Regions from separate parts of the Shewanella sp. ISS20 genome, predicted to be linked through region 1. Evidence: predicted binding sites of a transcription regulator. Region 1 holds the regulator's gene; each other region holds the start of a gene.
What was found. The regulator MetJ, encoded in region 1, represses methionine synthesis genes. The targets are predictions, from matches to a motif close to TAGACGTCTAGACGTCTA.

Region 1 (3,274 bases):
TTAGGGTAAACAACGGCGCTGCGTTTGCAAAGTGCTAAGACTGATTATAAAGATTAACTCATTAAAAAAATTTTCCAATAAATTCGCCTTGCTGTTCAATTATTTGATTAATATCTTAGCGGTTTTTTAGCTAAAACTGCCGCTAAAAATAGCTGGATATTACTCTGCCTAAGATTTACTGAGCTAGAGTAAATACAAGGCAGATCTTGATATTTTCAGCATGATTCTTGATGTGCTACAAGCTAATAAATCAGGGAGATAATGATGAAAACTAACCAAGGATGGCTGCTATTTACCACGGCATGTCTTAGTGGCATAAGCGCTAGCGCTTTTGCTGGGCAAGCCAATATAGATGCAAGAGCACTAGCTATGGGCGGCGTTGGCGTGGCTAGTAGTCAGCAGGCGGCATCTGTGTTTTATAATCCTGCCTTACTCGCCAAACCTAGCAGTCGCAAAAATGATATCGATCTTTTACTGCCGTCAGTCATGGCAACTTTTTCTGATCGCGATGATCTGCAAAGCGGCTTTGATCAAGTGCAACAAAGTTATGATGGCCTTAATCAAGCCATAGATAATGCCGATGAGGCGCAGATTGATGCCTATCGGCAGCAATTAATTACCAATCTCGAGCAATTAGCCGGTGACAGTGGCTATGTTAATGCGGCTATTGGCGCCGCAGTGGCTATGCCGTCATGGCGCATTCCTGCCGCTGTATTTTATCAAACCTATGTGGAAGGCATGGCGATCGCCGATGTCACTCAAAGGGATCTTGATGTGTTAGCCGCGCTTGATCCCAGTAATCCGCCCGATACGCGCTCATTAACTTCAAGTGGCACAGCAGTGGCTGGGGCTGTGTCTGAGCTTGGGGTGGCGCTCAGTTATCCCTTATCTATCGTCAATATGCCTGTGACTGTGGGGATAAGCCCCAAAATTCAGCGCTTAGATAGTTTTAACTATGTGGCGAGCGCTAATAATTTTGATAATGATGATATTAGCGATGATAAATACCGCAGTAATGCCACCCATTTTAATTTGGATGTGGGCATGACCATAATGCCTCTGCACAATCTCACTTTAGGACTGAGCGCGCGGGATCTTATTAGCCACAGCTTAGACAGTTTAGCTATTGATGGTCAGAGTTTTAGCTTTAATGTTGAGCCAAAATATACCTTAGGTGTGGCTTGGGATTGGCAGCGATTGATGCTGAGCTCAGACATTGATTTAAATAAAGATAAGCCATTTGAGGCTATGACTGCGAGCCAATATTGGCGCATGGGCGGCGAGCTTAAAGCGACTGACTGGTTATCCTTGCGCTTAGGTTATCGCTATGACATAGAAGCTACCCATGATGATATTTACACCATAGGTTCAGGAGTCAGCATTGGTGATGTTTTTTCGATAGATTTAGCCGGTATGATTGGCTCTGGCGATAGTCTGGGCGCTGCGCTGCAAACCCGTTACCAGTTTTGAGTGATTAACTGTTTGAAACATTAACAAGGGGCCTAGGCCCCTTGTTATTGCCATGAGACCTGGATTACTCCATGTCTTCCCATGCGATTCCCATCTCATCCATAATACGCTTGGCATCTGCCGGAATGCTGTCAGGCTTGTCTTTTGACAGGTCTTCATCATTCGGTAATGGCTGGCCAGTGTAGGCATGCAGAAATGCTTCACACAGTAACTCACTGTTAGTTGCGTGACGCAGGTTGCTAACTTGTCTGCGAGTACGCTCATCAGTCAAGACTTTCAGCACCTTCAAAGGAATAGACACAGTGATCTTTTTCACTTGTTCATTCTTTTTGCCATGTTCAGCATAAGGGCTGATGTAGTCGCCATTCCATTCGGTCATTGATTCACCTGTGATATCAAGAATTCGGGGCAGATTTTAACCCCTTACAATCTCTAGTCAAATTATTGCGGTGTTTTCGGGATCAATGCAAATAGATTTCTTGATGTTTGGATGTCTATCCCGCTAAACGGCTATTGACCTTGATTATTTAATAAGCTAGCTTAGACGTCTAGACATCTATTATGGCATTAAGCGGAGTTGATTATGGCCAACAGATATACAGCAACTGCAGCCGTGCGCCAAGGCATTGAAAGTGATACTCAGCATGGGGCGGTAGTGCCACCATTATACCTGTCGACCAATTACAGTTTTAGTGATCATTTAAGTCCACGCGCCTTTGATTACAGCCGCTCTGGTAATCCTACCCGCTGTTTGTTGGCCGAAGCACTCGCTGAACTTGAGCATGGCGTCGGCGCAGTAGTAACTGCCACTGGCATGGCTGCCATCACCCTAGTCACAAGTTTACTGACTCCTGAGCAGCTGCTGATTATTCCCCATGATTGTTATGGCGGCAGTTATCGCTTGTTTACTCATTTGGCTGCCAAAGGGCATTTTCAACTTAAAGTCATAGATCAAACCGATGCCGCAGCAATTGATGCCGCCTTAACATTACAGCCTGCTATGGTTTGGCTTGAAACCCCATCCAATCCTTTGCTGCGCATTGTCGATATTGCTGCTATTGCCCACAAGCTTAAAGAGACTGACAGCTTATTAGTGGTCGATAACACTTTTCTGTCGCCAGTCTTGCAGCAACCCTTGTTACTTGGCGCTGATATAGTTGTGCATTCCACCACTAAATACATTAATGGTCATAGCGATGTCGTTGGCGGCGCCGTGATTGCAAAAGATGCTGCTATCGCTGATAAGCTTAACTGGTGGTCCAATACGCTAGGCTTAACCGGCGGCGCGTTTGATAGCTATTTAACCTTAAGAGGGCTGCGTACCTTAAGTGTGCGTATGCGCCAACATCAAGAAAACTGCCAAGCTGTGGTGGCCTTATTGCAGCAAAGTACGGCGGTGAGCCAGATTCATTTTCCAGGACTTAGCTCTCATCCCGCCCACAGCATTGCCGTGCGCCAGCAACAAGGCTTTGGCGCTATGGTGAGTTTTGAGCTTAAAGGCGGCCAAGCGCAATTGACCCGTTTTCTCAGTGAGCTTAAGTTTTTCTCGCTGGCCGAAAGTTTAGGTGGGGTGGAAAGTTTAGTGGCCATTCCTGCCACTATGACCCACAGAGCTATGGATCCAGAGGCGCGGCGTTTAGCGGGTATTAGTGATAATTTGATCCGTTTATCAATAGGCATTGAAGATCCACGGGATCTAGTGGCTGATTTGTCCCACGCATTAGCCGTGGCCAGTGGTTTAGAGGAGTAAGGTATGGTGCGTCGTCATTTGCATAAATTTGGTGGTTCAAGCTTGGCGGATGCC
Region 2 (3,274 bases), 110 kb from region 1:
CTTAGTGGCGCGCGTGTGTTAATCGCCCGAGCACTAGTCGCTAAGTAATCGCCAGACTAGCTGGTTTAACCTTCTGTCTTGCAATAAAAAAACACCCAGATTCAGCATCACTGACTCTGGGTGTTGTTGTCTCTGATTGCCATTAATTCATGTGCTACAGCAGGCCATCAACTCAGGCTTAGTGTAACAGTCGGGTGCGAATGGTGCCGTCAATCACTTGCAGTTGCGCTAAAGCTTCTTCAGCATCGCTAGTATCAACTTCCATCACTACATAACCTATGTCGGCGGTGGTTTGCAGGTACTGGGCAGCAATGTTGATGCCTTTTACCGCAAAGGCTTGGTTGATTTGAATTAATACCCCTGGGCGATTGCTGTGAATATGCAGTAATCGCGAAGTACCTGTGTGCTGTGGTAATGACACTTCAGGGAAGTTAACCGCAGATACGGTTGAGCCATTGTCTGAGTATTTAGCGAGTTTGCCCGCGACTTCAATACCAATGTTTTCCTGTGCTTCGGCGGTGCTGCCGCCCACATGCGGGGTTAAAATGACATTGTGTAAACCTTGCAGCGGCGATACAAAGGCCTCGTCATTGGAGGTTGGCTCGACGGGGAACACGTCAATGGCGGCGCCGCTAAGCTTGCGCTCCTTTAATGCCACGGTTAAGGCATCAATATCTACGACTGTGCCGCGCGAGGCATTGATCAAAATACTGCCTTGGCGCATAGACGCTAATTGCTCTGCGCCTATCATGTTGCGCGTTGCATCGGTTTCAGGCACGTGCAAACTAACCACGTCAGAGTTGGCTAATAATTGCGTCAGGCTATGGATTTGCTGGGCATTACCGAGCGGCAATTTATCTTCAATATCATAGAAAGTAACCCGCATACCTAAGGTTTCAGCCAATATGCCAAGCTGAGTGCCAATATGGCCATAACCTATGACGCCTAAGGTTTTGCCTCGCGCCTCAAAGCTGCCAACGGCACTCTTAAGCCAACCGCCTTGATGCGCTAAAGCATTGCGCTCAGGAATGCCCCGAAGCAGCATAATAATTTCACCCAGCACAAGTTCCGCTACGCTGCGGGTATTAGAAAATGGCGCGTTAAACACTGGAATGCCAAGCTTTTCTGCGACCTTGATATCCACTTGATTAGTGCCAATACAAAAGCAGCCAATGGCAATTAATTTGCTGGCATGCTGCAAGACTTCAGCGCTCAAATGGGTACGAGAACGTATGCCGATAAAGTGAGCATCACTAATGGCGGCAATGAGCTCATCGCCAGTTAATGAGCCTTTGTGGCTAACAATATTGCTGTAGCCCGCTCTCTTTAACACTTCCATGGATGAAGGGTGCAGGCCCTCAAGTAACAGAATTTTTATTTTATCTTTATTAAGCGAGTGTTTCGCCATAGGGCACCTTCAATTGAGTGTTTTATGTCTTTGCCAAGAGCCAATAATGGGAGAAATATCAGCTTAACGCGTGTAAATCAATTGCACTGTTACCTGTATCACCTTGTTGCGCCATTGGTGGTGATTACAGTTAAAAATTAACTTATCACTTTTATCTTGAGTTGTAGAGGTCTAGATGGCTGAAGTAATAGTTTTTTATGGCGAACAATTGGCGGTAGCAATCTAGCCACACTGGCTATCACTGGCTAAGTGCTAGTGGCTGGGGCACGTTTACAAGCAGTAGCAACTAAACATAGCGAAACTGTCCCGTGGTTTTGCGACTAATGATGGCGATACTTCTTAGATTTTTTATTTCATTTTGGTAGTTTAATTTCAGAAAGTGGGGCGGGATCTGGCGTAAGGCCCAATGATTAGCAATATTTGTGGCGCTGGATTTTTGCGCGCACATGTTGTGTTTGTTTGGTTAAAACTTTGCGCTTGCTGTTGGTTTGTTGTTGGTTTGTTGTTGGTTTGTTGTCGAGCGCCTAGCAGTTAACAACAAAAAATTGATAAACCAGTGGTTAATGTTGGATATTCTAATATTCATTTAAACTAAGTGATCTTTGTCTCTTGTCCTTATTATTTCACTGGTTACACTGCTGCCATTGCGAAGACATGGGGTGTAATTTGTATGGAAGTTTTCATCAGTTTGGTTGGCATGATGTGCTTAATTGGCTTAGCGGTGATGTTGTCGGAAAACCGCCGCGCCATTAAATTACGCACTGTGCTTGGGGCCTTGATATTTCAAGTGTTCTTTGGTGCTTTCGTGCTCTATGTGCCAGCGGGGCAAGCTGTGCTTGATAGCGTGTCATCGGGGGTGATGCAGGTTATTGGCTACGGTAATCAAGGCTTAAGCTTCTTATTTGGCGATTTAGCTAATTTTAGCTTGGGCTTTATCTTTGTGATTAACGTGCTGTGCGTGGTGGTATTCATCAGCTCATTAATCGCGACCTTGTATTATCTTGGCATAATGCAATTGGTGATTGGTGTTGTGGGCGGCGCCTTATCGCGCATTCTTGGCACCAGCCGTGCTGAATCCTTATCAGCCACCGCCAATATCCTAGTAGGTCCTATTGAAGCGCCATCTATGGTGCGCCCTTTCATCAAGCGCATGACGCGTTCTGAATTATTTGCAGTAATGACCGGCGGTCTAGCCTCAGTGTCTGGCGGCACTATGATAGGTTATATCCAAATGGGCGTTGATGTTAAATACATACTCACAGCCGCCTTTATGACGGCGCCAGCCGGTTTGTTATTTGCCAAATTAATGTGGCCTGAAACTGGCACCGTTGAGAACGACATCAACAAAATCATCGACGATCAAGAAGACAAGCCTGCCAACGTATTAGACGCTGCTGCCAATGGCGCCGCCATGGGTCTGCAACAAGTGCTGTCAGTTGCCGCGTTATTGCTTGCATTCGTGGGCTTGATTTCGTTAGTCAATGGCCTGATTGGTGGCGCTGGCGCTTGGTTTGGTATTGAAAACTTAACCATGCAATACCTACTCGGATTCGTTTTAGCACCGCTCGCTTGGGTGATGGGCGTGCCTTGGAGTGAAGCTCCACTTGCGGCCTCTTTCATTGGTCAAAAGATGATTATTAATGAGTTTGTGGCCTACATGGACTTCTTAGCCATCAAAGAGCAACTTTCTGAAAAAACCCAAATTATTATCAGTTTTGCCTTGTGTGGCTTTGCCAACTTAGGCTCGCTTGCCATGGTGATTGGAGGGTTGGCGGCGCTGGCCCCTGAGCGTCGTAAAGATCTCAGCGCTATGGGTATCAAGGCTTTAATTGCAGCCGCAATGGCCAACTTAATGAGCGGCACCAT
Region 3 (3,274 bases), 420 kb from region 1:
TCAGGAAAGTCGCGCCGTACGGTACAAAACCGCCATGCAGAGCGATACCGTTGATGATGGCGGTCATACCAAATTCACGCACACCATAATGGATATAGTTGCCAGACGCATCATCATGAGTCAGCGCTTTTGAGCCAGACCACATAGTCAGGTTGGATGGCGCTAAGTCAGCGCTGCCGCCCATAAATTCTGGTAACAACTTACCATAATGCTCTAACGCATTTTGTGATGCTTTACGTGACGCTATGCTAGCTGGATTGGCTTGCAGTTCAGCAATATAAGCATCGGCTTTTTCAGCAAAGTCAGCTGGCAGTTCACCGTTTACGCGGCGTAAATACTCAGCAGCTAACTCAGGATGCGCTGCGCTATAGGCCGCAAATTTCTCATTCCACGCCGCTTCTTTGGCAGCGCCTGCTGATTTAGCATCCCAAGACGCATAAATTTCTGCAGGGATTTCAAATGGACCATGAGCCCAGCCTAGGAATTCACGAGTCGCTGCAATTTCAGCAGCACCTAATGGTGCGCCGTGGCAGTCATGAGAACCTGACTTATTTGGTGAGCCGTAACCAATAATGGTTTTGCAGCAAATTAAGCTTGGGCGTGGGTCAGCTTTAGCGGCAACGATGGCAGCATTAATAGCAGCGCTATCGTGACCATCAACGCCAGCGACTACATGCCAGCCGTATGCTTCAAAGCGCTTAGGGGTATCATCACTAAACCAGCCTTCAACATGACCGTCGATAGAAATACCGTTGTCATCCCAAAACGCGACTAACTTGCCTAAGCCTAAAGTGCCAGCTAACGAACAGGCTTCGTGAGAAATACCTTCCATTAAGCAACCGTCGCCAAGGAAAGTATAAGTATGGTGATCAACAATCTCGTGGCCGTCACGGTTAAACTGGGCGGCTAATGCACGCTCAGCCAGCGCCATACCTACAGCATTAGTAATACCTTGACCTAATGGACCAGTAGTCGTTTCAATCCCTGGCGCATAACCATACTCAGGGTGACCTGGAGTACGTGAATGCAATTGGCGGAATTGTTTTAAATCTTCGATGGTTAAGTCATAACCACTGAGGTGAAGCAGCGAGTAATGCAGCATAGAACCATGACCATTTGACAATACAAAACGATCGCGATCTGCCCAGGTAGGATTGTGTGGGTTATGGTTTAAATGGTCGCGCCATAAAACTTCGGCGATATCTGCCATGCCCATAGGTGCACCAGGATGCCCTGAGTTTGCTTTTTGAACTGCGTCCATACTTAACGCACGGATAGCGTTGGCGAGTACTTTACGGGAAGACATGCTCTCTCCTGCTTATTATTGAGACTTGCGTGCAACAACCAATGATGGAGCCACATTTTCCCTTACATACGAGGTTGAAGCAAATGAAAATGTCGCATTTTCACGCATCAGTTTGGGGCTATTTTTAGGGTGAAAAAACTCAACTAGCTCACAAACTGCATGAATTTTTGCTCACTGAGGGTGATCATAGGGCAAATTTCATCTAGAATAGCCGTCTAGATGTAGATGCTTCTACATAATTAACTTATTTAACGAGATTTTGTGAATATGGCAAATCACCTGTTTACTTCTGAGTCAGTATCAGAAGGTCATCCCGATAAAATCGCCGATCAGATCTCTGATGCGGTATTAGATGCAATCCTAGAGCAAGATCCTAAGGCACGCGTTGCCTGTGAAACTTATGTCAAAACTGGCATGGTTCTGGTCGGTGGTGAAGTAACCACTTCTGCGTGGGTTGATATTGAAGAACTGACTCGTAAAACAGTTCGTGAAATTGGTTATACCAACTCAGACATGGGCTTTGATGCCGATTCATGTGCGATTCTGAATGCTATCGGTAAGCAATCACCTGATATTAACCAAGGTGTTGATAGAGCCGATCCTAAAGAGCAAGGCGCTGGTGACCAAGGCTTGATGTTTGGTTACGCCAACAATGAAACTGACGTGCTGATGCCAGCACCTATCACTTACGCACACGCACTGGTTAAGCGCCAGTCTGAAGTGCGTAAGAGTGGTCTGTTACCTTGGTTGCGTCCAGATGCTAAGAGCCAAGTAACTTTCGCTTATGATGACAACAAGATTGTAGGCATTGATGCCATCGTGTTGTCGACTCAACATTGCGACAGCGTTAGCCAGAAAGATTTAATCGAAGGCGTGATGGAAACTATCATCAAGCCAGTACTGCCTGAGCAGTGGTTAAATGCCAATACTAAGTACTTCATTAACCCAACTGGTCGCTTTGTGATTGGTGGCCCTATGGGTGACTGTGGTTTGACTGGCCGTAAAATCATCGTAGATACCTACGGCGGTATGGCTCGTCACGGTGGTGGTGCTTTCTCTGGTAAAGATCCATCAAAAGTAGACCGTAGCGCGGCTTATGCAGCTCGCTATGTTGCTAAGAATATCGTGGCAGCAGGCTTAGCCGATCGCTGTGAAATTCAAGTGTCTTACGCTATTGGTGTGGCTGAACCTACTTCTATCAGCGTTGAAACTTTCGGTACTGGCAAGCTGTCTGAAGACAAGCTGATCCAACTGGTACGTCAGCACTTCGACCTGCGCCCATACGGCTTAACTGAAATGTTAGATTTGGCTCGTCCTATCTATCAAGCGACTGCGGCTTACGGCCACTTTGGTCGTGAAGAGTTCCCATGGGAGCGTACTGACAAGGCTGATGATCTGCGCACTGACGCCGGTTTATAACTTTGTTGTTAGTCAAAAAGCGAACCTAGGTTCGCTTTTTTTGTGCCTAAAAACCGCTGAGCTAACCTTAGATATGATCAAAATGATTGTATTGCATCATTAGCATAGGCAAGTGGCTTAAGGGTAAGGCGGCCATAGTCACAGCCGTTAATGTCGTAAGCTCTGGCATAGACTCATTATCAAGCGCCGTTAAATTCGATTGCAAACTGCGCTCATCACCGCAATCAAAGCAGCCATCATCAGACTCAATTACAAGCCGAGTAGTTTGTCCTTGCGCTTGGCGCCATACCTTAACGGTTAAGCCTTCATGACTCCACAGCGACAATAAACACTGAGCCAAATGCTGACTTGATAGCACTAACTTGGAGGCGATAAATTGCTCGGATGTCATCTATGCCTCATTAAATATCACGGTTGAGCAAATAATAATCTTGCCCTTGGCTTGAGAAGTAACTTGCGACTGTCATCATGCCCTCGCGGCTATGGGCCTGAAACGATGCCTCATTATCTTCTGCCACTATGGCCTGGATCGAGCGGTATTGTTGTTCT

Region 2: serA (phosphoglycerate dehydrogenase) is a predicted target of MetJ. The motif match lies at 1,573-1,590, and genes of this name have one in related genera.
Region 3: metK (methionine adenosyltransferase) is a predicted target of MetJ. The motif match lies at 1,515-1,532, and genes of this name have one in related genera.

The regions. Positions count from the first base shown of each region.
Region 1 covers NZ_JAWRZK010000001.1:2,430,498-2,433,771, reverse strand. Annotated here, with positions in the region: gene AC1HDP_RS11090 (conjugal transfer protein TraF) at 262-1,470, shown strand; gene metJ (met regulon transcriptional regulator MetJ) at 1,535-1,849, opposite strand; gene metB (cystathionine gamma-synthase) at 2,054-3,220, shown strand; gene AC1HDP_RS11075 (bifunctional aspartate kinase/homoserine dehydrogenase II) at 3,224-3,274, shown strand, end outside.
Region 2 covers NZ_JAWRZK010000001.1:2,316,751-2,320,024, reverse strand. Annotated here, with positions in the region: gene AC1HDP_RS10620 (class I SAM-dependent rRNA methyltransferase) at 1-22, shown strand, start outside; gene serA (phosphoglycerate dehydrogenase) at 179-1,408, opposite strand; gene AC1HDP_RS10610 (NupC/NupG family nucleoside CNT transporter) at 2,079-3,274, shown strand, end outside.
Region 3 covers NZ_JAWRZK010000001.1:2,008,856-2,012,129, forward strand. Annotated here, with positions in the region: gene tkt (transketolase) at 1-1,306, opposite strand, end outside; gene metK (methionine adenosyltransferase) at 1,574-2,725, shown strand; gene AC1HDP_RS09310 (hypothetical protein) at 2,793-3,116, opposite strand; gene AC1HDP_RS09315 (GNAT family N-acetyltransferase) at 3,127-3,274, opposite strand, start outside.